4 regions of the Bradyrhizobium sp. WYCCWR 12699 genome follow, and region 4 is predicted to be linked to each of the others. Evidence: riboswitches for the same ligand, from Rfam matches in the RefSeq annotation. Region 4 holds a riboswitch; each other region holds the start of a gene.
The links. A riboswitch is a leader RNA that binds a small molecule or an ion and turns the genes downstream of it on or off. The one in region 4 is predicted to bind cobalamin.
Positions count from the first base shown of each region.

Region 1 (8,056 bases), on a different contig from region 4:
TTGGTGCGCAGCGCCTGCGCACTTCACAACGGCATGGCGACCTTTGCCGAAGCCAATGTGCCGGACAGGCCTAGCTGACCCGCTGATTGACCGAGACGACACGCCATCCGGTCGCGAGGCGATCGATCCGGGTCAGCGACAGCGGATCGATCACGAAGCGCAAGGCGGCTTGCGGCGTGAGATCCAGCGCGATGCAGAGCGCGGCGCGGATGGTGCCGGAGTGCACGACGAGCGTGGCCGGTCCGGCTCCGATCCGCGACAGGCCGAGCCGGACACGCGTGACTTGATCCGCAAAGCTTTCGCCGCCCGGTGGCCGCCCGCCGGCCGGATCATTCCAAAACTGGGCGTAAGTCTCGCCGCCGGTCGCAGCGAGCGCGTCGTGCCGATGGCCGGTCCAGTCGCCGAAATCCTGCTCGCGGAATTCGCTGACCAGCTCCGGTTCGAGCCCCAGCGCGCGCGCCGTCTCGACCGTGCGCCGCGACGGGCTGGCATAGCTTGCGGCATTCCGCGGCAGATGGCGCTGCAGCGCCTCCAATTGCGCGCGATCGCCGAGGTCGGCCGGTGCGTCGGCGGCGTGGATGGTGCCTTTGATGCCGTCGACCGGCGCATGCCGGATCAGCCAGAGGAAGGTCTCGCCTTCCATGCTCATCTCCAAGGAAGTTGGTCGCTGTGGCAATAACAGCGCATGGGATACATTGACTCCGTCGCGATGGTAATCCTAGATGCTCGCGACGGTTTCCCCGAGGGGGGATGAAAAGGGAATACGGTGCGGGGAAATTGTCCCCAATGCCGTGGCTGCCCCCGCAACTGTAAGCGGCGAATCTTGCATCACGAGCCACTGGGCATCTCGGTCCCGGGAAGGCGACGCAAGGTACTGACCCGCGAGCCAGGAGACCTGCCGCCAGCCGTGGTCACACGCGAAGATGTCGGTCGGGGAGTACAGACATTCGGCTTCATCGGACGGCTGCAAGGCCCAAGGTGAGACCTCGTTCGCTGTGACGTGCCACTGACGTCATACCGAGGTTTTGTGCCGTGTCTTCCATCCGCATCCTACGACCGCGTCGCTTCCTGATCGCCTCCGCAGCGCTCACGTTGGCAGTGGCCGATCTGCCCGCCGCGATGGCGCAGCAGGCTCGCGAACGGTTGCCGGCGGTCGAAATCTCGCCGGCCCAATCTCGCAAGCAGGCGAAGCCTGCTGGCCGGGAGGGGCAAAGCGCCCTCCGCGCGTCGTCGCGCAGATCCGCTGTGACGGCAGCGCCAAAGCCTTCGGTGCCGGGCGATGGCGTACAGACGCAGGCGGCGACACCGCTCAACAGCAATGCGGTGGCCGAAAGCGCCTCGCGGCTCGGCCTGACGGTGCGCGAGACGCCCGCGACCGTCGAGGTGATCTCGGCCGAGACCATGCGCGAGCAGGGCTATCGCACCGTGTCCGAGGTGGCGCAGGGCGCGGTCGGCGTCACCTCCGGGGATGCGCCGGGGGAGCCGGCGGGCTTCTCGATGCGCGGCTTCACCAACAGCCAGATCAACACGCTCTACAACGGCATCAAGATCGGCCCGCAGAACATGACCTCGCGGATCATGGACACCGCCAATCTGGAAGCCGTGGAGTTCTTGAAGGGACCGGCGTCCCTGATGTCGGGCGAGGGCGCCGCCGGCGGTGCGATCAATTTCGTTACCAAGCAGCCGCATACCGGACCGATCCGGAACGAGGCTGACTTCTCCTGGGATTCGCTGAACTCGTTCCGCGCGCATTACGGCTCGGGCGGCAGCACCAACGTGCAAGGCCTCGACTACCGCTTCGACATCAGCCGTTCCTCGCTCAACGGTTTTGTCGACGACACCAATACCAAGATGCTGGATGTGTCGGGTCAGCTCAACTACCGCATCTCCGACAGCCTCAAGATCTGGGGCGCGATCGAATATCGCGAGGATCGCGGCAAGGCCTATTGGGGCGCACCGCTTGTGCCGGTCGCCTTCAGCGGCTCGCATGCGACGAGCGGGATCGTCTCCGGCAATTACGTCTCGAACTACAACAAGACCAACCTCGGCGCCGTCACCATCGACGACCGCACCTTCAACACCAATTACAACGTTCTCGACAATCGCAACGTGGCGCAGGAAGTGTGGCTCCGCGGTGGCTTCGAGCTGAAGCTGGCGCCTGACCTCATGCTGAAGAGCCAAGCCTATGGCTACGGCGCCGAGCGCACGTGGTTCAACAATGAGGTTGAGGCGTTCAATTCCGGAACGAACCTGGTCGATCGCGAGCGCTTTTACGTCGCCCATAGGCAGCGTCTCGTCGGCAATGTCACAGACCTGATCTGGGACACAGACATCGCCGGCTTCGACAACCGGTTGGTCACGACGTTGTCTTCGAGCTATCTCGATTTCGTCAGGCCGGGCGCCGCCAATTTCCCCGGCGATTCCGTGTCCCTCGTCGATCCCAACCGCGGCTTCTACGGCACGCTCACGACCAAGCAGCAGACCGCCCGGATCGACAACGAGGCGCTGTCGTTCGAGGACCGGCTGAAGCTGACGCGAACCTTCTCGTTGATCGGCGGCCTGCGTGTCGAGCATATCGGGCTCGACCGCAATTCGACCGACGCGGCAGGGGTTGTGAACGCGGGTTTCCCTTACACCAAGGACTGGGCGCCGGTGACGGGACGCATCGGCTACACCTGGGAGGCCGTGCCGGGCCTGACCTTCTTCAGTCAATACGCCACCGGCGCGGACGTCTCGGCCAACAACATCTTCCTGCTTGGTCCGACCCAGCCGCTGGATCTCACCACCGCGCGCACCTACGAGACCGGCGTCAAGCACCTGTTCTGGGACAACAGGGCGGAATGGTCGTTCTCGGCCTACGACATCCTGCGCAAGAACGTCTATGCCGCCGCCGGCGGGCAGGCGCTCAATATCGCCGGGCGGCAGGAGTCCAAGGGCGTCGAGCTTGCCGCCTCGGTGCGTCCGATCGATCCGCTGCGGCTGTGGGGCAACATCGCCTATGTCGATGCGCGCTATGCCGATTACGACTTCGTCGGCGGATCGTTCTCCGGCAACACGCCGCCGAACGTACCGCGCATCGTCTCCAATGCCGGCGCATCGTATCGGTTCTTCACGCCCTGGCCGGTGGAGCTCGGAATCACCGGCCGCCACGTCGGCGACCGCTACAACACCGACGCCAACACGGTGACGATGAAGGCCTACACCGTCGCCGACGTCTACGCCTTCGTCGACATTCCCAAGACCGTGTTTGGTGCGGTCGACCAGGCCCGCCTGACCTTCCGCGTCCGCAACATCACCGACAAGCGCTACGCGATCTGGGGCGATCCGTTCTATCCCGACCAGATCCTGCTCGGCGCGCCGCGCACCTATGAACTCTCGGCGGCGTTCAAATGGTAGGGCGCTGACCGCATGATGGCCGCGATCGTCCTGCTGCATCGCTGGCTCGGGATCGCGTTCTGCCTGCTGTTCGCGATGTGGTTCGCGACGGGAATCGTGATGCACTTCGTTCCGTTTCCGTCGCTGACGGAAGCGGAGCGCTTTGCCGGCCTTGCGCCGCTGGACCGGACGGATGCGCGGATCGCGGTTGCCGATGCCGTCGTCGCGAGCGGAATCACGGACGCCACGCGTGTCAGGCTGATCCGGCGAAGCGATGGGCTCGCTTATGTCATTACGGGACCATCGCGCCTGCGCGCCGTGCGCGGCTCCGACGGGAGCGACGCAGAAGTGGTGTCCTCCGATGTGGCGCTCGCCATCGGGCGGGATCACGCCCGCAACCGCGGGCTCGATGCCGCGCACGCAACGTTGCTCGCGAAAGCGGATTACGATCAGTGGACCGTGCCGAACGGCTTCGATCGTCACCGGCCGTTGTTTCGCATCGCCCTCGGCGATGCCGCGGGAACGGAGCTCTATGTCTCCTCGCGCACCGGCGAGGTCGTCCTGGATACGACGCGAAATGAGCGCGGCTGGAATTGGGCCGGCAGCGTGCTGCACTGGATCTATCCGACGGTGCTGAGACGCAACTGGGCGCTGTGGGACGGCGTCGTCTGGACATTGTCGTTGCTGGCCCTGATCGCAGCCGTGCTGGGTGCGGCGCTCGGAATCGCGCAGATCAGGACGAGGAATGGCCGCCCCGCAACGCCTTATCGCGGGTGGCACGCATGGCATCACGTCCTTGGCCTTGCCGTGACGCTCTTCGTGCTCAGCTGGATCTTCAGCGGCTGGCTCTCGATGGACCATGGCCGGCTGTTCTCGCGCGGACAGCTGACGGGCTCGGAAGCTGGAGTCGCAGCCGCTGTGCCCGGCTGGACGGAGGCACTGTCGCTGGAGCGGACGCCGCTGACGTCATCGGTCTGGGAAGCCGAATGGTTCGGCTTCGATGGCGAGGTCTATCGTCGCGATCGGCTCGCGCTGGCTTCGCAGAAATTGATCAGGACCAAAGATACATCCGATGCGCGACAAGCCGGTGTCCTGAGCGCGGGCGAGGTTCGGGGCTTGACGTCCCGCCTTGCCAAAGATTGCGGCATCCCAGGCGTTTTGGCCGGCAATGATGATTATCCCGCGCGATCCGCTGTACCAAGTGCGCCGGTCTACCGGGCGCATTGCGGCGAGCTCTGGTTCGATATCGACGGCGCCGACGGCAATGTGCTGCAAAGGCTGGATGCCTCGCGGCGCGCCTATCGCTGGTTCTACGCCGCGCTGCATACGCTGGATTTTCCGATCCTCATGGCGCATCCGCTTCTGCGCGATATCCTGATCGTCGGGCTCTGTGCGCTCGGATTCGTGTTTTCCATGACCGGCGTCGTCATCGGCTGGCGGCGCCTGCGGCTTTCTCTGACGGTCTGACTTCAGGCGAACCAGCCGGCCCGAATGGCGGTGAGATCCCGCTGGCGAAGGTCCGGTTAGTGGCATACCATTTGCACGCCAATGGGTTCTGGTTTCACCTGCCCTTGGCCAATGATGGCCGGCATCACGGCATTACTGGGAGGACGTCATGGATCGCAGGACCGTATTGAAGGGACTTGCCGGCGCGGGCGGTCTGGCATTGACCGGCCTCTCGGCCCCGGCGATCGCGCAAGGCGCATCAGCCCGTACCCTCCGCTTCGTGCCGCAGGCCAATCTCGCCAATTTCGATCCGATCTGGGGCACGCAATATGTCGTGCGCAATGCCGCGGCGCTGGTCTGGGACACGCTTTACGGCATCGACGCGCAGCTGCAGCCGCAGCGCCAGATGATCGAGTCCGAGGAGACCTCGGACGACGGCAAGACCTGGACGTTCCGCTTGCGCCCCGGTCTCAAGTTCCACGATGGCGAGCCGGTGCTGGCCAAGGACGCCGTTGCCAGCCTGTCACGCTGGGCTGCGCGCGATCCGATGGGGCTGATGATCATCGCCATCCAGCAGGAACTGACGGCCGTCGACGATCGCACCTTCAAATGGGTCTTGAAGCAGCCCTTCCCGAAAATGCTCTATGCGCTCGCCAAGAACAACGCGCCGTGCTCCTTCATCATGCCGGAACGGATCGCCAAGACCGATCCCTTCAAGCAGATCACCGAATATGTCGGCTCGGGTCCAATGAAGTTCGCCAAGAGCGAGTGGGTCCCAGGCGCCAAGTCGGTGTTCGAGAAGTTCACCGATTACGTGCCGCGGCAGGAGAAGGCCTCCTGGCTCGCCGGCGGCAAGCAGATCCTGGTCGATCGCGTGGAATGGATCGTGATGCCGGACCCCGCGACCGCGGCGGCTGCCTTGCAGAACGGCGAGGTCGACTGGTGGGAGAACCCGATCGCCGATCTCGTGCCCGTCCTGAAGAAGAACAAGAACATCAGCGTCGACATCGGCGATCCCCTCGGAAATATCGGCTCGTTCCGCATGAACCATTTGTTCGCGCCGTTCAACGACGTGCGGGCGCGGCGCGCGGTGCTGATGGCGCTCAGCCAGGAAGACTACATGCGCGCGATCGTCGGCGACGACAACGCCTTGTGGAAGCCGCTGCCCGGCTTCTTCACGCCGGATACGCCCGTGTACAACGAGATGGGCGGCGAGATCCTGAAGGGCAAGCGCGACTTCGATGCCGCCAAGAAGCTGCTGGCCGAAAGCGGCTATTCCGGCCAGCCGGTGACGTGTCTCGTCGCGCAGGACCAGCCGATCACCAAGGCGCAGGGCGACGTCACTGCGGATCTGTTGAAGCGGCTCGGCATGAATGTCGACTTCGTCGCGACCGATTGGGGCACGGTCGGCTCTCGCCGTGCAGCGAAGACGCCGCCCGGGCAGGGCGGCTGGAACATGTTCCACAGCTGGCATGCCGGCGCCGACTGCATCACGCCCGCGGCCTACACCGCCATCCGCGCCAACGGCGACAAGGCCTGGTTCGGCTGGCCCAACAGCCCGAACACCGAGAAGGAGATCGCAGGCTGGTTCGACGCCAAGAGTGTCGAGGAAGAGAAGGCGGCGATCGGGCGGGTCAACAAGGCGGCGATCGAGGATGTCGTCTATGCGCCGACCGGCTTCTTCCTGACCTACACGGCGTGGCGCAAGAACGTCTCCGGCATCGCCAAGGGGCCGCTGCCGTTCTTCTGGGGCGTGTCGAAGTCCGCATGATGGTGTGCTGAAGCCAGATGCTCTCCTACATCCTCCGTCGCGTCGTCGCGACCTTGCCGGTGATGGCGATCGTCGCGCTGTTCGTGTTCAGCCTGCTCTACATCGCGCCGGGTGATCCCGCCGTGGTGATCGCGGGCGATCAGGCGAGCCCGGAGGATGTGGAGCGCATCCGCCAGAGCCTCGGCCTCGATCGTCCGTTCCTGGTGCAGTTCGGAAGCTGGGTCTGGCGCATCCTGCACGGCGATCTTGGCACGTCGATCTTCACCAATTTGCCGGTCTCGGCGATGATCGGGCAGCGGCTCGGACCGACGCTGTCGCTGATGATCGTCACGCTGCTGCTCACGATCGTGGTGGCGGTGCCGCTCGGCGTGGTGGCGGCCTGGAAGGCCGGCAGCCTGATCGACCGCGTCATCATGGGCTTTGCCGTGTTCGGCTTCTCGCTGCCCGTCTTCGTGGTCGGCTACATGCTCGCCTACATCTTCGCCCTCGAGCTTGAATGGCTGCCGGTGCAGGGCTACACGCCGCTCAATCAAGGCTTCTGGCCGTGGCTGGAGAATTTGATCCTGCCGGCCATCGCGCTCGGCTGCGTCTACATCGCCCTGGTCGCGCGCATCACCCGCGCGGCCATGCTCGAAGTGCTGCAGCAGGACTATATCCGCACGGCCAAGGCCAAGGGTTTGGGGCAAGGCGGCATCCTGTTCATTCACGCGCTGAAGAACGCGGCGGTGCCGATCGTGACCGTGATCGGCATCGGCATCGCGCTCCTGATCGGCGGTGCGGTGGTGACCGAGAGCGTGTTCGCGATTCCCGGCCTCGGCCGCCTCACGATCGATGCGATCCTGCGCCGCGACTATCCCGTCATCCAGGGCATCGTGCTGCTGTTCAGCTTCGTCTACGTCCTCGTCAATCTGATGATCGACGTCATCTATACGCTCGTTGACCCGAGGATTCGCTATTGACCGATACCACCGTCAATCCGCAATCGCTACCCACCGGCCTCGTCCTCGCGCCGCAATTGCCGGAGATTCTCCGGCCGGTCAGGATACGACGCGGCTTCGTCGGCCTGTTGCGCGGCCACCCCACGGTCGCGATCGGCGGCGCATTGCTGCTGACATTGGTGCTGATCGCGATTTTTGCGCCCTATCTTTGGACGGTCGATCCGACCGCGCTTGCGCCGGCCAAACGCACGCGGGCGCCGTCGGCTGATTTCTGGTTCGGCACCGACGTTCTCGGCCGCGACATCTATTCGCGTGTGCTGTTCGGCGCACGGGTTTCGCTCACGGTCGGCCTGTCGGTGGCGATTTTCGCCTCCGCGGCGGGGCTTGCCATCGGCATGGTCTCGGGCTTCATCCGCTGGGCCGACGGCATCCTGATGCGCTTCATGGATGGGCTGATGTCAATCCCGCCGATCCTGCTCGCCATCGCGTTGATGGCGCTGACGCGCGGCAGCGTCGGCAACGTCAT
Region 1 covers NZ_JAVTJN010000039.1:623,060-631,115, reverse strand. Annotated here, with positions in the region: gene cobT (nicotinate-nucleotide--dimethylbenzimidazole phosphoribosyltransferase) at 1-78, shown strand, start outside; gene RPS27_RS33820 (histidine phosphatase family protein) at 71-643, opposite strand; cobalamin riboswitch at 716-918, shown strand; gene RPS27_RS33815 (TonB-dependent siderophore receptor) at 1,033-3,396, shown strand; gene RPS27_RS33810 (PepSY domain-containing protein) at 3,409-4,842, shown strand; gene RPS27_RS33805 (ABC transporter substrate-binding protein) at 4,991-6,592, shown strand; gene RPS27_RS33800 (ABC transporter permease) at 6,610-7,551, shown strand; gene RPS27_RS33795 (ABC transporter permease) at 7,548-8,056, shown strand, end outside.
Region 1: linked by a shared signal. The riboswitch ahead of RPS27_RS33815 (TonB-dependent siderophore receptor) and the one ahead of RPS27_RS07955 (TonB-dependent receptor) in region 4 are both predicted to bind cobalamin.

Region 2 (7,298 bases), on a different contig from region 4:
CCGCGAGGAGCTGCAGCGCGCGAGCGAAGCGTTGCGGCTTGCGTCCGAGGGTGGGCAGGTCGTCGTTGTGTCATCCGGCGATCCCGGCGTGTTCGCGATGGGCTCGGCCGTGTTCGAGGCCCTGGAGCAGGCGCCGCAATATCAGGCGCTGCCGATCCGCGTGCTGCCGGGGATCACCGCCATGCTGGCGGCGGCTGCGCGAGCCGGCGCGCCGCTCGGCCATGATTTCTGCGCGATCAACCTCTCGGATAATCTCAAGCCTTGGCCTGTGATCGAAAAGCGCCTGCGCCTCGCAGCGGAAGCCGATTTTTCGATTGCGATGTACAATCCGCGATCGGCGAGCCGGCCCGAGGGCTTTGGCCGCGCGCTGGCGGCGCTGAAGGAGGCCGGCTGCGGCGAGCGCCTCGTGATCTTTGCGCGCGCGGTCAGCGCGGCCGACGAGAAGATCGTGACCGTGACGCTGAACGAAGCGGCGCCGGAGATGGCCGACATGCGCACGCTGGTGATCGTCGGCAATTCGCAGACGCGCCGTGTCGGCCGCTGGGTCTATGCACCGAGGCGGGTCGAATGACCGAGCCACTGCATCACCTCAGCGACGCTCTCGACCCGTCGGCGCTCGGGCAGCGTCGGCCGCGAGATCATGACCACGGGAAGGCCGAGCATGCGGGCCGCGTCGACCTTCGCACGCGCGCCATCGCCGCCGGAATTGCGGGCGACGATCCACGCGATCTCGCGGGCGCGCAGCATCTCGAGCTCGCTGTGAAGCGTGAACGGCCCGCGCGACACGATCACGTCAGCGGCGAAGGGCAGGGCCGCCTCCGGCGGATCGACGAAGCGCAGCGTGTAGGCATGCTGCGGCTTCATCGCGAACGGCGCGATATGCTGGCGGCCGATGGCGAGGAACACGTTCGCGGGCGCCTCGGGCAGAGCGGCGGCGGCGGCACTGATATCTGCAACCTCGATCCAATTGTCCCCGGACATGCTGCCCCAGGGCGCGCGCTCCAGCGCGAGCAGCGGCGTCCCGGTGTCCGCGCAAGCTTCGAGCGCGTTGCGGCTCATCTCGGCAGCGAATGGATGCGTCGCGTCGATCACATGCGTGATGCGCTCGTCGCGGATGTAACCCGCAAGCCCGCTGACGCCGCCGAAACCGCCGATGCGGGTCGGCAGCGGCTGATCGGCCGGCACGTGAGTGCGACCGGCGTACGAATAGACGGCATCAATGCGTGCGCGCGCGACCTCGGCTGCGAGCGAGCTCGCGTCGGCCGTCCCGCCCAGTATGAGGGCGCGCATCATGGCTGATCCCTGGCTGACCATCATCGGTATCGGCGAAGATGGCCTTGCCGGGCTGTCGGAAGCAAGCCGAAAGGCGCTTGCCGATGCCGAAACCGTCTTTGGCGGGGAACGGCACCTCGCGCTCGCCGGCGTGGGCAGTCGCGGCCGTGCGTGGCCAGCGCCATTCGATGCCGGTGTCGTGCTGAGCTGCCGCGATCGGCCGACAGTGGTGCTCGCTTCTGGCGATCCGTTCTGGTACGGCGCAGGCGCTGTTCTCGCCGAGAGACTCGGTAGCGACGAGTGGATCGCGCATCCGGGACCGTCGACGTTTTCGCTCGCGGCTGCGCGCTTAGGCTGGCGGCTGGAGACCACGATATGCATTGGCCTCCATGCCGCGCCGTTCGAGCGTCTCGTGCCGCATCTGGCGCGAGACGCGCGCATCATCTGCCTGATGCGTGACGCAACGGCGGTTGATGCTCTCGCGAAATGGCTGACCGATCGCGGATGGGGCGCCTCGCTGATGTGGACACTCGAGGCGCTTGGCGGGCCACAGGAATATACGGACCAACATCGCGTCGACCTCTTTGCCGAGGAGGTGACCTCAAATCTGGTCGCGGTGGCTTTGTGGGCGAGGGGCACGCAAGGCATTCCCCGCAGCTCAGGGTTACCGGACGATCTGTTCGTCCACGACGGCCAGATCACCAAGCGCTCCGTGCGCGCGCTCGCGCTCTCGGCGCTGGCACCGCGTCCGGGCGAAGGGCTGTGGGATATTGGCGCGGGATCGGGGTCGATCTCGGTCGAGTGGGCGCTGTGCGGCGGGACGGCGACCGCCATCGAGGCACGCGAGGATCGCGTCGCGAATATCAGCAAGAATGCCGCTGCGTTCGGGCTGGCGCATCGGATCAGCGTCGTCACGGGGAAAGCGCCCGATGCGCTCGCTAAGCTGGAAGCGCCGGATGCCGTCTTCATTGGCGGCGGCCTCGATCGTGCGATGTTCGATGCCATCTGGTTGCGCCTCGTGCCTGGAATGCGGCTTGTTGCACATTCGGTCACGCTGGAAACCGAAGCGCTGCTCGGCGAGCTACAGCAGGGCCATGGCGGCGAGCTGATGCGGGTCGAGATCGCGCATTCCGCGCCGCTCGGCCGCTATCGTTCCTGGGAAGCTGCACGGCCTGTGGTGCAATGGAGTGTGACCCGATGAAAGTGGCTGGCTTCGGGTTCAGGAGAGATGTCACGCTGGCCTCGCTGCGCGATGCGCTGCGGGCGGCGGGCGGTCCCGAAGGTCTCGCAGCGATGGCGACTGTCAGCGACAAGGCCGACGCGGAGCCGCTAAAGCAGCTCGCGCGCGAGTGCGGTGTGCCGATCAAGGCTGTTCCGGCTGAGATGCTGGCCGGGATCGCAACGCCGAGCCAGTCGGATCTCGTGATGGAGAAGTTCAGGACCGGATCGGTCGCAGAAGCCGCGGCCCTCGCGGTGGCTGGCCCTCGCGCGCGGCTGATTGCGACGCGGGCGGTCTCGCAGGATCGCGCCGCAACCGCCGCAATCGCGGAAGGAGACGGCGCATGACGGTGCATTTCATCGGCGCCGGGCCCGGCGCGCCAGATCTGCTGACCCTCCGCGGCCGCGACCTGATCGCGGCCTGTCCGGTCTGTCTCTATGCGGGCTCACTGATCCCTGAGGGGGTGCTTGCGCATTGCCCTCCCGGCGCGCGCATCGTCAACACCGCGCCGCTGTCGCTCGATGAGATCATCGCGGAGATCGCCACGGCGCATGCCGAGGGCAAGGATGTCGCACGGCTGCATTCCGGCGATCTCTCGATCTGGTCGGCGATGGGCGAGCAGCTCCGCCGCCTGCGTGCGCTGGGCATTCCCTTTTCGGTCACGCCGGGCGTGCCGTCCTTCTCCGCCGCTGCGGCGGCGCTCGAGGCTGAGCTGACCCTACCGGGGCTTGCCCAGACGGTCGTCCTGACGCGCACGCCGGGCCGCGCCAGTGCAATGCCTGACGGCGAGAAGCTGGCCGCGTTCGCCGCGACCGGCGCGGTGCTCGCGATCCATCTGTCGATTCACCTGCTCGACCAAGTCGTCGCCGAGCTCACGCCGCATTACGACGAAAATTGTCCGGTCGCGATCGTCTGGCGCGCAAGCTGGCCGGACCAGCGTATCGTGCGCGCGACGCTCGGCACGCTCGATGCAGCAGTCGGCGCGGAGATGGAGCGTACTGCGCTGATCCTGGTCGGCAAGACGCTTGGCGCTGCGGATTTTGACGAGAGCCGCCTCTACGCCGCCGACTACGACCGTCGCTATCGGCCCGTCGGCATCGAGCCGCGCTTTCCGGAGGCGTCGTGATGGCGGTGGGCCTTGTCATCTCCGCGCCGGCCTCCGGCGTCGGCAAGACCACGCTGACGCTGGCGCTCGCACGCGCCTGGCGCCATCGCGGCCTGAATGTGCAGTGCTTCAAGAGTGGCCCCGACTACATCGATCCCGCCTTCCACGCGGCTGCGACGGGCCGCGCCTCCGTCAATGTCGATAGCTGGGCGATGGACCGCGGAACGATCGCCCATCTCGTCAGCCGCGGCGCGGATGCCGATGTCGTGCTCGCCGAGGGCTCGATGGGCCTGTTCGACGGCGTCGCCGCGCGCGGCGTCTGCGGCACCGGTGCTACCGCCGACATTGCGGAGATGCTGGGCTGGCCGGTGCTGCTGGTGATCGACCCCTCTGGACAGGCGCAGACAGCGGCGGCGATCGCCGCAGGCCTGCGTGATTACCGCGCCGGTGTGCGCCTCGCGGGCGTCGTGCTCAATCGTGTCGCCAGTCCGCGCCATGAAGACCTGGTGCGGCGTGCGCTCAATGATGCCGGCATCGCCGTGTTCGGCGCGCTGCCGCGCCATGCCGAGATCAGCCTGCCGAAGCGGCATCTCGGCCTGGTGCAGGCCGAAGAGCAGGCCGAGATCGGCAAGCTGATCGACGAAGCCGCGCGCTTCGTCGCCGAGCATGTCGATCTCGATGCCGTGTTGCGCTCCGCAGCCGGATGGTCGCCGCGGCCGGCCGCGGATGGCCTGAACGTGGTGCCGCCCGGCCAGCGCATTGCGTTGGCGCGCGATGCCGCGTTCTCCTTCGTCTATCCGCACATGCTGGAAGCCTGGCGCGCGGCGGGCGCCGAAATCGTGCCGTTCTCGCCGCTGGCCGATGAAACGCCGGACGCGAGCGCCGATGTGTGCTGGCTGCCGGGCGGCTATCCCGAGCTCCATGCCGGCAGGATCGCGGCCAATGCGCGGTTTCGCGAGGGCCTGCGCGCCTTCGCCGAAACGCGGCCCGTGCATGGCGAATGCGGGGGCTATATGGTGCTGGGAGCCGCTTTGACCGACGCGGACGGGATCCGCCATGAGATGACAGACCTGCTTGGCCTCGAGACCAGCTTTGCCAAACGCCGCATGCATCTGGGCTATCGCCTCGCGACGCTCGCCGCGCCGATGCCGGGACATCGCGCCGGGGCGCGTCTGCGCGGCCACGAGTTTCACTATTCGACCATTCTCGCCCAGCCTGACACGCCGCTCGCGGTCGTGCATGATGCGACGGGTGCAATCATCGCCGAGACCGGCTCGCTGCGCGGCCATGTCAGCGGCACGTTCTTTCATCTGATCGCGGAGGACCGGTGAACGGGTTCGTTTCCTTCATCTCCGCCGGACCCGGCGACCCTGAATTGCTCACGCTCAAGGGCGCCGCGCGGCTGCGCGAGGCCGACGTCGTGCTCTATGACGATCTCGCCTCGGGCGCGATCCTCGATCTCGCCCGGCCCGAAGCCAATCTCGTCGCGGTCGGTAAGCGGGCAGGGCGGCCTTCGACCAAGCAGCATCACGTCAACCGTCTGCTGGTCGACTATGCGGTAACGGGCGCGCGCGTGGTGCGGCTGAAGTCCGGCGATGCCGGGATATTCGGCCGGCTCGAGGAGGAGATCGAGACGCTGCGCGAAGCCGGCATCGGCTATGAGATCGTCCCCGGCGTCACCTCGGCTTGCGCCGCCGCGGCCCAGGCCGGCATTCCCCTGACAAGGCGCCACACCTCGCGCCGGGTGCAGTTCATCACCGGCGCGGACGTCACCGGCGAGCTGCCGCCGAACCTGAATTGGGGGGCGCTGGCCGATCCTGAAGCGACGACCGTGGTCTATATGGGCCGGCGCACCTTTCCGGCGCTTGCCGCAAAATTGATCGCGCACGGACTCGCCGCGGATACGCCGGCGCTGGTCGCCGAATCCCTCGGCCGTTCCGACGAGCGGTTGGTCCGCACCACCATTGCCGAGCTTGCCGAGCAGCTTGCCCGCGGCGGCGCCGCTTCCACCGCCGCCGTGATCCTGTTCGGCGCGCTGGCGGGGGATTATCCGTCGTGACGGCCGCGGCCGCCCTTCGCCTCTTGACGCAGGCGCGCCGAAAGGAGCACACAGGAGGGGCATGGTGCTCAACGCGGCGCAAAGCGCCGGAGCATAATCGGGAATGGGGATGGGCGGACCAAGTTGCGGCGCTCAAAACCCCAGCCGCCCCCGCGACTGTAAGCGGTGAGGGGCTCCGATCAGCCACTGGGCCGCAAGGCCCGGGAAGGCCGGAGAACCCAGTGAACCGCGAGCCAGGAGACCGGCCCTGCACGTTTTGAGGCCAAGGCCGTCGGGTGTGACGGCAGGAAGGATCTGAGCCATGCATATCGAACCCGGGATCGTGACGGGCGCCAAGCTCGTGTTGAGTTACGCAACCGGCATCGCCGCAGGCGGCGTTGCCTTGAAGCTCGCGGCCGAGACCGTACGCGAGCAGGGCATGACGTCGTTCGCCGCGCGCACCTTGGCCACGACGGTTCTCGTCTTCGTCTTCTTCGAGATCCTGCCGCACTTCCCGGTCGGCATCTCCGAGGTCCACTTCATTCTCGGCTCGACCTTGTTCCTGCTGTTCGGTGCGGCGCCCGCCGCCTTTGGCCTCGCGTTCGGCCTGCTGCTTCAGGGCGTGTTCTTCGAGCCGGCCGACATCCCGCAATACGGCATGAACGTCACGACGCTCCTGGTGCCGCTGTTCGCGATCCAGGCGATCGCAACGCGGATCATCCCGCGCAACACCGCCTATGTCGATTTGAAGTATCGCCAGGCGCTGGCGCTGTCGACGACCTATCAGGCCGGCGTGATCGGCTGGGTCGCGTTCTGGGCGCTCTATGGCTCGGGCTTTGCGATGAGCAACCTCGCCAGCATCGCGACGTTCGCCGCCTCTTACGCGCTGGTCATCGTGATCGAGCCGCTGGCTGATCTGGCCGTGCTGGCGCTGGCGAAGTCGCTGCGCGGCGTCACCGCGCCGGGCTTCGTCACCCCGCGCCTGCATAACGCGGCCTAAAGAGACAAGGGGCGGCCGTCATGGCCGCCCCCGGCGCCTGCGATGCTCACGCTTTCCCTGATCGGCATCGGTTGCGGCGATCCTGGCCAGCTCACGCGCGCCGCCGTTGAAGCCATCAACGCCGCCGATCTCGTCCTGATCCCGCGCAAGGGAACGGCGAAGTCCGATCTCGCCGATCTCAGGCGGACGATCTGCGCGGATGTCCTGACCAATCAAACGACGCGTATCGCCGAGTTCGATCTTCCCGTGCGCGACACCGAGGAAGCGGATTACCGCAAGGGCGTGGACGACTGGCACGATGCGGTTGCCGCGACCTGGTCGAAAGCGATCAGAGATCATCTCAAGGGTGAGGGCAAGGTCGCGCTGCTGATCTGGGGCGATCCCTCGCTGTATGATTCCTCGCTGCGCATTGCGCGGCGGCTCGATCCCTTGCCTAAAATCGAAGTCGTGCCCGGCATCACCTCGATCCAGGCGCTGTGCGCGGCCCATGCGCTGCCGCTCAACGACATCGGCGAGCCGTTTCTGGTCACGACGGGACGGCGCCTGCGCGAAGGCGGCTGGCCGCAAGGTGTCGACACCGTGGTGGTGATGCTCGACGGCGGCACGGCGTTCCAGTCGCTCGATCCTGATAGCCTCCACATTTACTGGGGCGCCTATCTCGGCA
Region 2 covers NZ_JAVTJN010000039.1:632,229-639,526, reverse strand. Annotated here, with positions in the region: gene cobJ (precorrin-3B C(17)-methyltransferase) at 1-571, shown strand, start outside; gene RPS27_RS33865 (cobalt-precorrin-6A reductase) at 547-1,293, opposite strand; gene cbiE (precorrin-6y C5,15-methyltransferase (decarboxylating) subunit CbiE) at 1,292-2,473, shown strand; gene RPS27_RS33855 (cobalamin biosynthesis protein) at 2,470-2,838, shown strand; gene cobM (precorrin-4 C(11)-methyltransferase) at 2,835-3,617, shown strand; gene RPS27_RS33845 (cobyrinate a,c-diamide synthase) at 3,617-4,927, shown strand; gene cobA (uroporphyrinogen-III C-methyltransferase) at 4,924-5,655, shown strand; cobalamin riboswitch at 5,701-5,920, shown strand; gene RPS27_RS33835 (energy-coupling factor ABC transporter permease) at 5,957-6,634, shown strand; gene cobF (precorrin-6A synthase (deacetylating)) at 6,677-7,298, shown strand, end outside.
Region 2: linked by a shared signal. The riboswitch ahead of RPS27_RS33835 (energy-coupling factor ABC transporter permease) and the one ahead of RPS27_RS07955 (TonB-dependent receptor) in region 4 are both predicted to bind cobalamin.

Region 3 (8,056 bases), on a different contig from region 4:
ACCGTCTTGATGCCGACGAGCTGCGCGATGACGCCGCCGCGATCGATGTCGCCGATCAGCACGACGGGCACGTCGGCCTTGCGCGCAAAGCCCATATTGGCGATGTCGGCCTTGCGCAGATTCACTTCGGCCGGGCTGCCGGCGCCTTCGACCAGCACCAGATCGGCGCGCGCCTTCAGCCGCTCGAAGCTCTCCAGCACCGCGCCCATCAGCGAGGGTTTCATGGCCGCATAGTCGCGCGCGCGCGCCGTCGCGATGCGCTTGCCATGCACGATGACCTGCGCGCCGACATCGGTCTCGGGCTTGAGCAGCACCGGGTTCATGTCGGTGTGCGGCTCGACGCCGGCCGCGAGCGCCTGCAGCGCCTGCGCGCGGCCGATCTCGCCGCCATCGACGGTGACGGCCGCGTTGTTCGACATGTTCTGCGGCTTGAAGGGGAGCACACGCAAGCCCCGCCGCGTGAAGGCGCGCGCGAGACCGGCGACGATGAGCGACTTGCCCACGTCCGAGCCGGCCCCCTGAATCATCAGCGCCCGTGCCATCGACTTCAGAACTCGACGCCGGCCTGCGCCTTGATGCCGGAGCGGAAGGGGTGCTTGACCAGCGTCATCTCGGTGACGAGATCGGCGATCTCGATCAGCTCGTCCTTGGCGTTGCGCCCGGTGAGCACGACGTGAGTCATCGGCGGCTTCGAGGTCGTCAGGAACTCCACCACCTCGGCGATGTCGAGATAGTCGTAGCGCAGCGCGATGTTGATCTCGTCGAGCACGATCATGCGCAGGCTCTCGTCAAGGATCAGCTCCTTGGCCTTCTCCCAGCCGGCGCGCGCGGCGGCGATGTCGCGGGCGCGGTCCTGCGTCTCCCAGGTGAAGCCTTCGCCCATCGCGTGGAACTGGCAGAGCTCGCCGAAATGGCCGGTGAGCAGGCGCCGCTCGCCGGTGTCCCAGGCGCCCTTGATGAACTGCACGACGGCGCAGGGGAAGCCGTGCGCGACGCAGCGCACGATCATGCCGAAAGCCGAGGAGGACTTGCCCTTGCCGGCGCCGGTGTGGACGATGATGAGGCCCTTTTCGCCGCTCTTGGTCGCCATGATCTTGTCGCGGGCGGCCTTCTTCTTCGCCATTTTCTGGGCGTGCCTGACGTCGGTATCCTCGGTTGTTTGGGTATCCGGTTCAGGCGTCATGGGTCCCGGTCCTTCGGCTTGACAAGAGGCGGCCACCGGCAAATGGTGGCCCGGCGTTGGTTCCTGTCCTATGACAGGCGAAGAGGGAATGCGATAGGGTCCGAATCGGCAAGATTAGGGTCCAAAATGCAGCCGCCCCCGCGACCGTGACCGGAGAGATGCCCGAAGCCACTGATTCCCACGGGAATCGGGAAGGCGGGGATCGAAGGGCAAAACCCTGCTCCGCAAGCCGGGAGACCTGCCAGCGCGACGAGTTTTGGACCGGCGGACGGGGTGTTCCGCGACGGGGAAACGGGCCTTCTGAAGAATGGTCCGTGTGCCTCATCGCCTCCCGCTGATATCTGGAAGAGGCGATGACCGTCACACTTCATGTCTGCATCACCTGCCGTGCCGGCGAGACGCTCGGCGAAGGCGAGACGACGCCCGGCAAGCGCCTGCATGGTGCGATCCTCGAGGCCGGCGTGCCCGACGGCGTCAATGTGGTTCCCGTCGAATGCCTCTCTGCATGCAGCCAGGGCTGCTCGGTCGCGCTCAGCGCGCCCGGCCGCTGGTCCTATGTCTATGGCCGCTTGTCCGAGACGAATGCGCAGGACGTGGTCGCAGGCGCAGCGGCCTATGCGGCCGCGCCCGATGGCCTCGTGCCCTGGCGCAGCCGTCCCGAAATCTTCCGCAAGCAGTCGCTTGCCCGCATTCCCCCTGTTGCCGTCGTGCCGGAGGCCGCCGAATGAGCTCGCTCGCAAAAGTCCCTGTGACGGTGGTCACCGGTTTCCTCGGCTCCGGCAAGACGACGCTGATCCAGCATCTGCTCGCAAACCCCAATGGCAAGAAGCTCGCCGTGCTCGTCAACGAATTCGGCAGCGAGGGCGTCGACGGCGAGATCCTGAAGTCCTGCGCCGACGCCAATTGCCCCGAAGAGAACATCGTCGAACTCGCCAATGGCTGCATCTGCTGCACCGTCGCCGATGATTTCATTCCGACCATGGAGCAGCTCTTGGCGCGCCCGGTGCGGCCCGATCACATCCTGATCGAGACCTCGGGCCTGGCGTTGCCGAAGCCACTCTTGAAGGCGTTCGACTGGCCCGAGATCCGCTCGCGCATCACGGTCGACGGCGTGATCGCGCTGGCCGATGCCGAGGCCGTCGCGGCCGGCCGCTTCGCGCCCGATCCTGATGCGGTCGAAGCGCAGCGCGCGGCGGACGAAAATCTCGACCACGAGACGCCGCTGTCGGAAGTGTTCGAGGACCAGATCGCCTGCGCCGACATCGTGCTGCTGACCAAGGCCGACCTTGCGGGCGCCGCCGGGATCGAAGCAGCCAAGGCTGTGATCACCGCCGAGATGCCGCGCCGCGTGCCGATGCTGCCCGTCACTGACGGCGCGATCGACGCGCGCGTGATCCTCGGCCTCGGCGCTGCCGCCGAGAACGATCTCGCCGCACGTCCCTCGCATCACGACGGCGAGGAGGAGCACGAGCATGACGATTTCGCCTCCGTCGTGATCGATCTCCCTGAGGTCGCCGACATCGACGCGCTGGTCGCCTCGGTGCAGAAGCTGGCGCGCGAGCAGAACGTGCTGCGCGCCAAGGGCTATATCGCGGTCGCCGGCAAGCCGATGCGCCTATTGCTGCAGGCCGTGGGCGAGCGCGTGCGCCACCAGTTCGACAAGCCGTGGGGTGCAGGTCTCCGGCAATCAAAGCTCGTCGTGATCGGCGAGCACGGCGATATCGATGAGGCCGCCATCAAGGCAGGACTTGGTATTTCAAGGCTTGGCATCTGATGCACGTCGTCTTCCGCGAGAGCCGCGGTCTCGAGGAGACCGCGACGCCAAGAGACATCGGCCAGGACCCGGCCGATCTCGTGGTGCTCTCGTATTCGGATTCGGACCTTGCTGCCTTCGCAGCCGGCTGGCGCCGTGGCCGGAGCAGCCTGCCGTCGCTGCGGCTCGCCAACCTCGCCGAGTTGCGTCATCCGCTGTCGGTCGACACCTATATCGAGCGCACCTTGTTGCAGGCGCGCGGCATTCTGGTGCGGCTGATCGGCGGCGAATCCTATTGGCCATACGGCCTCGCGGCGCTTCAGCAACTGGCGAAGGATCGCGGCATCGTGCTCGCCGTGCTGCCGGCCGATGGCCGCGACGACGTCAGGCTCGATGCCTATTCGACGTTGCCGGTCTCGACGCTGCGGCGCCTCAAGGTGCTCTGCGACACCGGCGGCCCGGTCGCGGCGCAAGCGGCGATTGCGCAGCTGGCACTGGCCTCGGGACTTTATGCCGGGCCTGTTGTGGGCGACATGACCGTGCCCGAGATGGGATTCTACGATCCCGCGCGCGGTGTCATTGCTGCGCCGGCGGGCGGCGAGGGGAAGCCCCTCGCGCTGGTGACCTTCTATCGCTCCTATCTCACGGCCGCCGACACCGGCCCGGTCGACGCGCTGATCGCGGCGCTGCGCGAGAATGGTTTTGACGCGTTCGGCGCGTTCGTCACCTCGCTGAAGGCTCCGGGTGTCGCGGACTGGCTGCGCGCGTATCTTGCGACGAATCCTCCGGCGGCGATCGTCAACGCAACGGCGTTCTCCGCGATCGGCGGCGACGGCACGACGCCGTTCGATGCCGCATCGTGCCCCGTTTTCCAGGTCGCGCTGTCCACGGCGCGACGCGAGGACTGGGCGACCTCGTTGCGCGGCCTGTCGCCCGGCGATCTCGCGATGCATGTGGTGCTGCCCGAGGTCGACGGCCGGCTGTTCGCGGGCGTGGTGAGCTTCAAATCCGTCGCCGACCGTGATCCGGATTTGCAGTTCTCGCATCTGGCGCACAGGCCCGATGACGAGCGCGTGAAGGCCGTCGCCGCGCGCGTTGCGGCGTGGCGGCGCCTCGCGGAGAAGGCAACCGCCGAGAAGCGGCTGGCAATCGTGCTCTCGAACTATCCGGGGCGGCCGCATCAGATCGCGCACGCGGTCGGACTTGATGCGCTGGCTTCGGTCGAAGCCCTGATGTCCGATCTCGCCGAGGCTGGCTTCGACTTTGCACCGATTCAAGCTCTCGGTGAGACGCTGTTGACGCAAATTATGACGTGGAGCGTTGCCGACTACCGCACGGCGCTCTCGGGCCTGCCGCAATCCTTGCAGGACGATCTCGCGCAGGCCTGGGGCGCGCCGGAGAACGATCCAGGTTGTCGCAATGGCGCATTCCACTTCGCCGCGGTCCAATGCGGCCGCTCCATCATCGCGGTCCAGCCGGAGCGTGGCGATGCTGCCGCGCGTGATGCCGACTATCACGATCTCGCCCGCACGCCGCGCCATGCCTATGTCGCGTTCTATCTCTGGCTTCGGCTGCAGGGCTGTGATGCCGTTGTGCACATGGGCGCGCATGGCACGCTGGAATGGCTGCCCGGAAAATCCGTCGCGCTGTCGTCTGCGTGCTGGCCTGAGGCGCTGATCGGCGATCTCCCGATCATCTACCCCTTCATCGTCAACGATCCCGGCGAAGCCGCGCAGGCCAAGCGGCGCATCGGTGCCGTCACCATCGGCCATCTGCCGCCGCCGCTGGAAACGTCGGCCGTGCCGGAAGGCTTGCGCCGGCTCGAACGTCTGCTCGACGAGTATTCGACCGCCGATGGTCTCGATCCCGCGCGCCGCCAGCGGCTGATCGCGGCGATCCGCGACGAGGCGCGTGCGGCGGGCCTCGAGGACGATCTCGGCCTCGAGGCCTCGGCCGCGCCGGCCGAAGCCATTCCGCGGATCGATCGCTTCGTCTGCGATCTCAAGGAAAGTCAGTTCGGCGACGGCCTGCACGTGTTCGGCTGCGGCGCCTGTGGCGAGGCGGAGCGCGATGCGCTACGTGCCGCGCTTGCAGGGCAGCGTGTCGCGCCGGGGCCGTCGGGCTCGCCCTATCGCGGCCGCGCCGACGTGCTGCCGACCGGGCGCAATCTCTTTGCCGTCGACCCGCGCGCCGTGCCGACGCCGTCGGCGCATGCGCAGGGGATCAAACTCGCCGAGGAGCTGCTGCGGCGCCATTTGCAGGATCACGGCGACTGGCCGAAAGGCCTCGTCGTCGATCTCTGGGGCTCGGCGACGATGCGCACTGCGGGCGAGGAGTTCGCGATGGCGCTGCATCTGGCCGGCCTCGCGCCGCGCTGGGATCACGCCTCCGGCCGCGTCACCGGCTACGACATCATCGCGCCCGCCGAGCTCGGCCGTCCGCGCATCGACGTCACGCTGCGGGTGTCGGGCCTGTTCCGCGATGTCTTCGCAGGCCTTGCGCAATTGTTCGAGGCCGCTTCCGCGGCGCTTGCGGCGCGCGAAGACGAGGGCGAGGAGAATCCATACCGCCACCGCGCCTCGCGCGTGTTCGCGCCGCGGCCCGGACAATATGGCGTCGGCCTGTCGGCGATCCCCGATGCCTTCACGCCGGAGACGCGCGACGCTGCCGGCGAAGCCTGGCTGTCGGCCTCGTCATGGGCGTTCTCGGCGGATGGCGAGATGCAGCATGACCGCGCCGGCATCGAGCAGCGCCTCGCGGCCGCCGACGGGTTTGTCCATGTTCAGGATCTGCCGGAAACCGACCTGCTGCTCGCCGCCGATTATGCAGCGCATGAAGCCGGGGTTGCGGCGGCAGCCGTGCATCTCGGCGCGGCAGCGCCATCGCTCTATCACCTCGACACGACGCGTCCCGATCAGCCGCACGCGCGCACGCTGACGGAAGAGATATCGCGCGTCGTCCGCGCCCGCGCCGCCAATCCGGCCTGGATCGCCGGCATGATGCGTCACGGCTTTCGCGGGGCCGCCGAGATTACCGCAACGCTGGAGCACATGGCCGCCTTCGCGCATCTTGCCGGCGCCGTGCCCCCGCATCTGTTCGATCTCTATTACGACGCGACGCTCGGTCATGACGACGTCCGTGCCTTCATGGCGCGCGAGAACCCGGCGGCACTCACTGCTATGGAAACCTGTTTTGCGCGCCTGCACGATGCGGCGCTGTGGCAAACGCGCCGCAACTCGATCGCGGCGGCGCTGCGGGAGGCATCATGAGCGCGTCTGCGGTCAAGGGCTGGTGTCCCGGCGCGCTGCGCCCGATGCTGTCGGGCGATGGGCTCGTGGTGCGGGTTCGGCCGTTCGGGGGGCGGCTCGAAGCGCCACAGATCACCGGGCTTGCCGAACTCGCCGGGCAACACGGCAACGGCCTGATCGATGTGACGAGCCGCGCCAATCTCCAGATCCGCGGCGTCAGCGAGCAAAGCCACCGGCCGCTGCTCGACGGCCTTTCGCAACTCGCGCTGCTCGACCCCGACGCCGAGATCGAAGCCCGACGCAATATCCTGGTGACGCCGTTCTGGAGCGGCGGTGACGAAACCCAGTCGCTCGCCGCTGGGCTGGAGGTGGCGCTGGCCGATCGCGGCCTCGCGCTTCCCACCAAGTTCGGCTTCGCCATCGACGACGGACGGTCGCGGGTGCTCGCCGGCGATTCCGCCGACATCCGCATCGAGCGCGATCGCGCGGGCCGCCTTCTGGTACGGGCCGACGGCGCGCGGCTCGGCCGCTCCGTCGCGCGTGGAGAGGCCGTGAGCACGGCGCTGGCGCTCGCAAGCTGGTTCCTGGTCTCCGGCGGCGCGAAGGACGGGCGCGGCCGGATGGCAGCCCACATCGCCTCCGGCGCGGCGTTGCCGCCATCGCTGCGCGGCGAGACAGAGCCAGCGCCCGTGATGGCGGCGTCGCGGCCCGGCCAATATCCGCAAGGCGCTCTGGTCGGCGTCGCGTTCGGGCAGCTGCTGCACACGACGCTGCATCAGTTCGCCGGTTGCGGCCATGCGCTACGCATGACGCCCTGGCGGATGGTGCTCAGCGAAGGCAAGCGCGAGATGCCGAGCGGGGCAGGCCTCATCACCGAGCGCTTTGATCCCGCGCTGCGCGTCATCGCCTGCAGCGGCGCGCCGCGCTGCCGTGAAGCCCATGCCGATACCCGCGCGCTGGCCGCGGCGCTCGCGCCGCGCATCGCCGCCGACGCGCGGCTGCACGTCTCCGGTTGCGGCAAGGGCTGCGCCCATTCCGGCACGGCCGCCGTCACGCTGGTTGCGACGCGCGCCGGCTTCGATCTCGTCCGCGACGGCTCGATCCGCGATGAGCCGGTCCTGCGCGGGTTGAACGGCGCCGACATCGTCAGCGATCCCTCGATCCTCGTCGGAGGGAACTGATGCCGCACATTTACGAGACCGATGGCGCGGCGATCTACCGGCAGTCCTTCGCCACCATCCGGGCGGAGGCCGATCTTGCCCGCTTCACCCCGGACGAGGAGCAGGTCGTGGTGCGGATGATCCACGCCGCCGGCATGGTCGGACTGGAGGCGCACATCCGCTTCACGCCGGGCATGGCGACGACCGCGCGCGCCGCCTTGCTGAGAGGCGCGCCGATTCTGTGCGACGCGCGCATGGTTTCGGAAGGGATCACGCGCGCAAGGCTTCCCGCGGCCAATGCCGTCATCTGCACGCTCGGCGATGAGACCGTGCCCGCGCTCGCGCAATCCATGCGCAACACCCGCTCGGCCGCGGCACTCGAGCTGTGGCGGCCGCATCTGGACGGCGCGATCGTCGCGATCGGCAATGCGCCGACGGCGCTGTTTCATCTGCTCAACATGCTGGAGGATACAGACTGCCCGCGGCCGGCGGCGATCATCGGCTGTCCGGTCGGCTTCGTCGGTGCAGCCGAGTCAAAGGCGGCGCTGATGGTCGCTCCGCCGGCGCCGGCGCTGACCGTCGAAGGCCGCCTCGGCGGCTCCGCGATCACGGTCGCGGCCGTCAACGCGCTGGCGAGCCGGAGCGAATAGCGATGGGACGCATCATCTGCTGCGGTCTCGGCCCCGGTGATCCCGATCTGATGAGCGTGCGC
Region 3 covers NZ_JAVTJN010000039.1:640,359-648,414, reverse strand. Annotated here, with positions in the region: gene RPS27_RS33910 (cobyric acid synthase) at 1-542, opposite strand, end outside; gene cobO (cob(I)yrinic acid a,c-diamide adenosyltransferase) at 548-1,183, opposite strand; cobalamin riboswitch at 1,224-1,444, shown strand; gene RPS27_RS33900 (DUF1636 domain-containing protein) at 1,537-1,911, shown strand; gene cobW (cobalamin biosynthesis protein CobW) at 1,908-2,957, shown strand; gene cobN (cobaltochelatase subunit CobN) at 2,957-6,205, shown strand; gene cobG (precorrin-3B synthase) at 6,202-7,365, shown strand; gene RPS27_RS33880 (precorrin-8X methylmutase) at 7,365-7,994, shown strand; gene RPS27_RS33875 (precorrin-2 C(20)-methyltransferase) at 7,997-8,056, shown strand, end outside.
Region 3: linked by a shared signal. The riboswitch ahead of RPS27_RS33900 (DUF1636 domain-containing protein) and the one ahead of RPS27_RS07955 (TonB-dependent receptor) in region 4 are both predicted to bind cobalamin.

Region 4 (8,056 bases):
GGGCGAGCTGGCCGTAATAGGCGGTCGGATAGCGCGATGCCGCCCGATAGCTCATGCGCGCATCGGCCACGGCACCCATCGCCTCGGCGGCGCGGCCACGCCAGTAATGGGCGCGCGACAGCGCGATCGGATTGGCCGAGCCTTCGTCGATGGCGGCGAAGTGCACCATCGCCGTCCTGGGATCGTCGAGGAAGCGCAGCGCGATCCAGCCGCACATGAAGTGGTAGTCGACGCGGTAGACTTCCTTCTCCGGCACAGCCGCGGTGCGCACCACGTCGTAGGCGGTCTTCGCCTTGCCCTGGTCGAGCAGCTTGCGCGCAAGCAGGCGGCGCTCGCGCCACCAGGCATCGGTATCCTGCGCCGCCATGGTCTCGGGCGCGGCCGCCAGGATCACCTCGGCGGCATCGTCGATGCGATCCTTCTGCAGGTGCCATTGCGCGCGGCACAGCACATAGCCGAGATCGCGGCGTGCATCGGTCGCCACGTCGTCGAGATGATCCTTGGCCTTGCTGGCCTTGCCGGTCACGGCGGCGCAGGCCTTGACGATCGCGAGCGCATCCTCGCCGAGCCGTTTTGCGGCGCGCCGGGCGCCGGCGTAGTCCTTGGCGCCGAGCCGCCTGTCCATGCGGGCGCGATGATCGTCCGCAGTCAGGAGATCGCGGAACGCCTCGTAGGAATCCTCCTCGCTGCGCTCGGACAATTCGTCCGTGCGCCAGGCCTCGCGCACCAGCCGCGTGGCCCGGTCGGTATCGCCTTCGGCGAGCAGCACGCGGGCGAGCGCGAACTTGCCCTTGGCGCTGATCGGACGGTCCATGGTGAATTTGTGCACGGTGGCCGCATCGCTCTTCTCCTGCCACAGCCGCGCCTCGGCGCGGCGGCGCAGCAGGGTGCGGCTCGGCCAGTCCGGATTGGCGGCGAGGAAGGCGGCGTAGCGCTTGAAATTCGCCGTGCTCTCGGAATGGCGCAGCATGAACCAGTCGGCGAGCTTCTGCCCCGCGGGATCGGCAAGGCGATCGCGCGCCGCGCTTGCGTCCTCGGTCTTGCCCTTGCGCGCGAGGTCGATTGCGTCCTTCAGCGCGGCGAGGTCGCCGGTCAGTGGCGGCAACGCCGGTTTGCTGGACGGCTCGTCGCTACTCTTCGACTTGCGCTTGGCCTCGGCAGGCTTGCCATTTGCTTGCTTGACATGCCGCGCCTTGCCGCTAGCTGCATGACGCGGCTTGCCGGCTTTGGCCTCATGCGACTTCTTCGGCGCGGACGATTTGTGACTGCTCTTCGCCGCGAGCTCGGTGGGAAGGAGGGCCAATGCGGCCACGGCAACGACACACGCGAGCGAGCGTAGGCACTGGTTCATTCCATGGTCCCCCTGCGAAACCATTACAAACCAAGGTCCGCGACGACATGCGGCTTGAGAATCAAAGACGACGGCAAACGATGCGACGGCATCGTTTCGCATCCTTCACGCTGTCGCAACAATGCGGCAAAATACGGATTGGAACCGGGGAACCTCGGAAAGGACAATCTCTTTAACCTTTGTTAACGCATTGGCTCGCGGGCCGCTTACCGACGGCTCACCGCGTCATGGATGCGCAGATGCGCGTGTTCCCTGGACCAAATCCGGTGTATTGAGTGCCCGGTTCCGTCCTTTCACCCTTTGCCCCCTGCACCTATGCCGATTTTCAACCAGTCGATCCGGCGCAAGATCGTCGGCATCGCCCTCGGATTGATCGTCCTGATGCTGGTCACCTCGATCCTGTCGATGGTGATGTCGAGCCAGGTCGGCGTCCTCCTCGACGAGCTGACCAACCGCTATATCCCCGCCTACAGCCATCTCGCCCGCGCCAACATCCGTTCTCTGGAGCGGGCGCTCGCGCTGCGGCAGATGGTGATGACCCGAATGGGATCCTCGTCGGACGAGGAGGCCTATGCGGCGCGGCTTCGCGACTTCCAGGCATTGGACCGCAAGTTCGAGGAGGAGGCCGAGACCGCGCGCAAGCTCATCAACGCGATCATCGACGATCCCAGAACCTATTCCGACAATGCCGCGCTGGCGCGGGTCGACGTCCGGATCGAGAGTGCCGTGGCCGAGCTGCGGCGCGATCTGGACGAGGGCAATGCCAGACTGGTCAAGCAGGTCGACGCCAAGGACATGCCCGCGGCCCGCGGCACGCTGGAGCATCTCGATATCTTGCGCGACGCGTTCAACCGCAAGATCGACGCGATCCGCGCCGACATGCTGGCGCAGGTGTTCTTCTCGACGTCGCAGGTGATCAGCCGCCAGCATCAGGCGATCGTCGTTTCGGGCGTCGTGACCTTGCTCGCCGCGATCGTCGGCTTGATCTTTGCGCTTCTGGTGTCCAGCGGCATCACGCGCCCGGTGCGGCTGCTGCTCGCCGGTGCCCGCGAGATCGAGGCCGGCCGCTTCGACAAGACCATCACCGTCTCCACCCAGGACGAGATCGGCGAGCTCGCCGCGGCCTTCAACCGCATGACCGAGCAGCTCCGCCACAACGAGCGGATCCGCGAGACCTTTGGCCGCTACATCGATCCCAAGGTGGTGCAGGGGCTGATCGACCGGCCGGAGGTCGCGATCGACGGCGAGCGCCGGGTCATGACCATCATGTTCTGCGACATGAGCGGCTTCACCTCGATGAGCGAAGGCATGACGCCGCGCGGCCTCGTCAGGGTGATGAACCACTATTTCACGGTGATGTCCGCTCCCATCCGAAGCAATCGCGGCGTCATCGACAAATATATCGGCGACGCCATCATGTCCTATTGGGGCCCGCCCTTCATCGAGGAGGGCGAGCAGGCGCTGCTTGCCGGCACCGCGGCCATCGAGATGGCCGACCAGGTGCCCGCGCTGCAGCGCCAGCTGCCGGACCTGCTCGGCATTCGCGCCATGCCCGCGCCGTGCGATTTGCGGATCGGCATCGCAACCGGCGAGGTGCTGACCGGCAGCATCGGCTCGGAGCTGATGATGAGCTTCACGGTGATGGGCGATGCCGTGAACCTGGCCTCGCGGCTGGAAGCCGTCAACAAGGTCTACGGCACCCGCATCCTGATCTCGCAGGCCACCGCCGAGGCGATCGGATCGCAGCTCGAGCTGCGCGAAATCGATCGCCTGGCAGTCGCCGGCCAGACCGCGCCGCAGACGATCTTCGAGGTGATGGCGAGGGCTGGCGCGCTCACGGATGCGCAATTTGGCTTGCGCACGCACTATGCCGAGGCGCTCGCCGCCTATCGCGCCCGGCGCTTCGATGCGGCGCGCGCGGCCTTTGGCGCGGCGCTCGAAGCCGTCCCCGGCGACGGCCCCTCGCGCACGATGCTCGGCCGCATCGCGCAGTTCGAGGCGAGCCCGCCGGACCAGGGATGGGACGGCGCCTGGCGCCTCGACAGCAAATAGCCTGCCGCACCGGAAAAATTATTTCTACGGGATAACGATGTTCGCCGTGACCTATTTCCCGGGCTTAGGTTGGATGTCCTTGTGGCGTTTGATGGGGACACGCCGATGCCAGAACTTCAGGACAGGCTGGAACGGTTCGAGACGCTCACCGCCGAATGCGAGCTGATCGCCAAGCTCGCCACCGACAGCACCAAGCGCGAGTTCTATCTGAAGCTTTCGGAGCAGTACCGTCAGCTGGCGCTGGACATGCGGCAGGCGATCGCGACCAAGGCGGCGGAAACTCAGGCGGCGGCCTGAGGCCAGCTGCAATCCGTTCTTAACGTTTGGCGCGCATCCTAATGGCATGCGGGCGTCGCTGATCGGCGGTGCCCGTGTTGGGAAGGCCGGGGTTCGCTGCAATGCAGCGTGCGCCGTGAACGTCGTTTTGCCATGCCTCACAGGGCAATCCCATGCGCCTCGTTGCCGTGATCATCATCGCGCTCATGACGGCGGCCTGCGACCAGGAGCAGGACATCACCGGCTCGACGCCGGTCTGTCCCTTGCGGAACTACAGCTACAACCCCCGCGACATGAACCAGTGCGTCAATGCCTGCAAATCATGCGATCGCGGCACAACCGTCACCTGCACGACCTCCTGCAGCCTCAAGGGCGCGCGCTGAGCGCATCGCCTGCTGCCTTGCAGGGATCGCAACCGCGCCATCCCCGGCCGCCATCGTCCCCGCCATCTCGACCTGATAGGGTCGGTTGGAGCAGGGGGACATCGGATGAAATTCGCAAGCTTTGAAATCAACAACGTGGCGTCATGGGGTCTGGTGGACGGCGACGCCGTGGCCGATCTCGGCGCGGTGCTGGGCGATCGCTATCCCGATCTCAAATCGGCGATCGCCGCGGGCGTTCTGTCCGAGGTCGCCGCCGCGGCAGCCCGGGCGAAGCGCCATCCGCTGGCCAGCATCGCCTTTCTGCCTGTGATCCCGAACCCCGACAAGATCCTCTGCATCGGGCTCAACTATGAGAACCACCGCAAGGAGACCGGGCGTACCGAGGTCGACAATCCCACCGTGTTCGGCCGCTTCGCCAACAGCCAGACCGGGCATCTCACCGACATCATCCGCCCGAAGGTCTCGACCCAGCTCGACTTCGAGGGCGAGCTCGCCGTCGTGATCGGCAAGGCCGGCCGCTACATCCCCCGCGCCGAGGCGTTCGGCCATGTGGCCGGCTATGCCTGCTACAACGAGGGCAGCGTCCGCGACTACCAGCGCCATACCCATCAGTTCACGCCGGGCAAGAACTTTCCCGCCACCGGCGCCTTCGGCCCGTTCCTGGTGACGCCCGACGAGGTCGGAGAGGTCGGGCCGCTGCGGCTGCAGACCCGGCTCAACGGCGAGGTGGTGCAGGACACCACCATCGATCAGATGATCTTCGATATCCCGCGCCAGATCGAATATTGCTCGCAGTTTACCCGGCTCGAGCCCGGCGACGTCATCGCCACCGGCACGCCGGGCGGCGTCGGCTCGCGGCGCACCCCGCCGCTCTGGATGAAGGCGGGCGATGTCGTCGAGGTCGAGATCGACAAGGTCGGCCTGCTGCGCAATGCCGTCGCCGACGAGGCCTGACGGAACCGACGGTGCTGGGGCACCGGAACGATTCACATGGGTTAGCCATTGAAGACGAGGGCAGGACGCGGAGTCCGATGGAATGGGTATGCTCGATCCCGGCCGATTTCTGGTGTCGTGCTCGCATTGCGACGCCTGGCCGATGGCGGCCAATGTGAAGCGGTCGAGCTGGTCGGCGTCGCCGCATGAGGTTCGCTTTGTCTGCACGCGCTGCCGCCGCGAGGAGACTGCGATCGTCTCGGCCTCCGGCGAATTGACCCCGATCAAGCGCGTCGATGTTCCGCCTCGCGATGTCGCTGCCGCCTGGGCCCAGGCCCAGCGTTTGCGAGGGCGGACTTGAGCCGCAGTTGCTACACCGACTGGCCGATTGACTCTCCGGCGGAACGGCACGTAGATGATCGTGACGGTTCTCCTCATGGAGATCAAAAGGGAATGTGGTGCGGGACGTCCCAACGCCGGGATTTGTCTCAACGCCACGGCTGCCCCCGCAACTGTAAGCGGTGAATCTTTCGTCCTGTGCCACTGGGAATCTCGGTCCTGGGAAGGCGACGCAAGGTAACGACCCGCGAGCCAGGAGACCTGCCGTCAGCCGTGGTCACACGCGAGGATGTCGGTCGGGGAGTACAGACATTGGCTTCACCGGAGCAGCCCATCGCTCTGCCGTGAAACCTCGTTCGCTGTGACGTGCCACCGACGTCATACCGAGGTTACAACATTGTCCCGTCTCGCTTCTGCTGCCCGGCGCCTCAGCGTAGGCCTGTTCGCATCCGTCTCGCTCCATTCGCTCGGTCTCTCCGCCGCCTTCGCCCAGCATGCTGTCGCCGAGCAGTTGCCGCCGGTCGAGGTGAGCAAGCCCGACGATCAGAACCGCACGCGGGCCAGGGCGATCGGTGAGGGCGAGACGACGAGGCCGCGGCGAGCCGCGAATGTCGCGCCGGCAGGCAATGGCACCGGCTCATCCGGCCCGGGCTCCGAGGCTGTCGCGGGTGACGGCGGCATCGTCGGAGCCGCCACGACCGTCATCACGGCCGCGGATATCGCGCATGCGCCGTCGCAGACGCTTGCCGAGATCATCGCCACGCAGACTCCGGGAGCCCAGATCACGACGTTCTATGGCGGCCAGATCGGCGCCAAGACCAGCGTGGACCTGCGTGGCTTCGGCGCCTTTGCCACCGCCAACACGCTGGTGCTGGTCAACGGCCGGCGGCTCAATGATGTCGACATGGCGCAGGTGGACCTCTCCACCATCCCGCTCAATTCCATCGAGCGTATCGAGATCACGCGCGGCAACTCCGGCGCGGTGCTCTACGGCGACAACGCGGTCGGCGGCGTGATCAACATCGTCACCAAGACCGGAAGCGGCGGACCGCCCGTGACCGCGCGCATCGAGGCCGGCTTCGGCTCGTTCAACACCAGGCTCGGCAATGTCTCGACCTCGCTCAATTCCGGGCCGTGGTCGACCTCGTTCTACGGCAATGCCGTCAGCACCGACGGCTATCGCGACAACAATCGCTATTCCCAGCAGAATGGCGTCGGCAATCTCAATTACACGACGCCGGGCCTGACGGCATTTCTCACGGTCACCGGCGACAATCAGGAGCTGCGCCTGCCGGGCGGCCGCACCGTCGATCCCTCCATCGGCCTCGACGAGCTCAAGACCAGCCGCCGAGGCACCAGCACGCCGTTCAACTACGCCAACCAGCAGGGCATTAGCGCGACAGCCGGCTTCACCAAGACCCTGGTCAACGGCGTCGATCTCATCGTCGACGGCGGTGTGCGCGACAAGAAGCAGCAGAGCGCGTTCTTCTCCAGCCCGGCGCCGGTTCCTGCCTTCTTCACCTCGACTTATGTCGATTCCAACCTGACGACGTGGTCGATCACGCCGCGGCTCAGCGTGAAGAGCCTGCTGCTCGGCATGCCGTCGCAGCTCCTGACTGGCATCGACTACTACGATGCGAGCTTCCGGCAGGACCGCGGCGCCGGGCAGGGGCTCGCCGCCTGGCACAATTACGACCTCAGGCAGCAGACGGTCGCCGGTTATTTCCAGCACACATTGGGAGTCGCGCCCACGACCGACATCTCCTACGGGGCGCGGGTGCAGAACGTCAGGCTTGCGGCACGCGACAATTTCGACGCGGCGGCGCCGTTCAACGCCGACATCGGCGCGTCGCCGCTGACCAGCGAGGAGACCCAATATGCGCTGCATCTGGGAGCCGAGCATCGCCTCAATGACGTGGTCTCGCTGTTCGGCCGCGCCGCGCGCGCCTTCCGCACGCCTGACGTCGACGAGCGGCTGTCCTCGGGGCCGTCCTTCGATCCCCTGACCTTCGTGGCCATCCCGCAAACGTTCCAGCTCAAGACCCAGACCTCGCAGGACATCGAGGGCGGCCTGCGCATCAAGGGCGGCGGACTTCAGCTGCAGAGCAGCCTCTATCTGATGGACCTCACCAACGAGGTCCATTTCAACCCGGTCCTGTTCTACAACACCAATCTCGATCCGACCCGCCGCTACGGCTCGGAGACCAGCCTGTCCTATCGCGTCAACGACGCCCTGCTGCTGCGCTCCGGCATGGCCTATACCCGCGCGGTCTTCCGCGAAGGCGTCTGGGCCGGCAACGACGTGCCGCTGGTGTCGCGCTATACGGCAAGCGCCGGCGTCACCTGGAACATCTGGCAGAACTATCTGGTGCTCGATGCCACCGCGCGGTTCTGGAGCGAGCGGCGCATGGACAACGACCAGGCGGGCACGCAGAAGCCGATTCCGGCCAACGGCACGATCGATCTCAAGCTCAGCGGCCAGGTTGAGCGCTACTTTTGGTCGCTCAGCGTCAACAACGTGCTGAACGCGCTCTACTACGACTACGCCATCGCCAGCACTTTCACCGACGGCCGCTTCAGCGCCTATCCGCTGCCCGGCCGCTCCTATCTGCTCAAGGCCGGCGCGACGTTCTGATCAAGGCTTACACCTCGCTACGGCTGTCGCTCACCCTCAGATGAACTGGTATTCCTCAACAAGGAGATCATCCATGGCCTTCAGCAT
Region 4 covers NZ_JAVTJN010000007.1:81,538-89,593, forward strand. Annotated here, with positions in the region: gene RPS27_RS07925 (lytic transglycosylase domain-containing protein) at 1-1,351, opposite strand, end outside; gene RPS27_RS07930 (adenylate/guanylate cyclase domain-containing protein) at 1,667-3,403, shown strand; gene RPS27_RS07935 (hypothetical protein) at 3,509-3,700, shown strand; gene RPS27_RS07940 (hypothetical protein) at 3,853-4,062, shown strand; gene RPS27_RS07945 (fumarylacetoacetate hydrolase family protein) at 4,168-5,016, shown strand; gene RPS27_RS07950 (hypothetical protein) at 5,099-5,356, shown strand; cobalamin riboswitch at 5,404-5,618, shown strand; gene RPS27_RS07955 (TonB-dependent receptor) at 5,732-7,969, shown strand; gene RPS27_RS07960 (hypothetical protein) at 8,043-8,056, shown strand, end outside.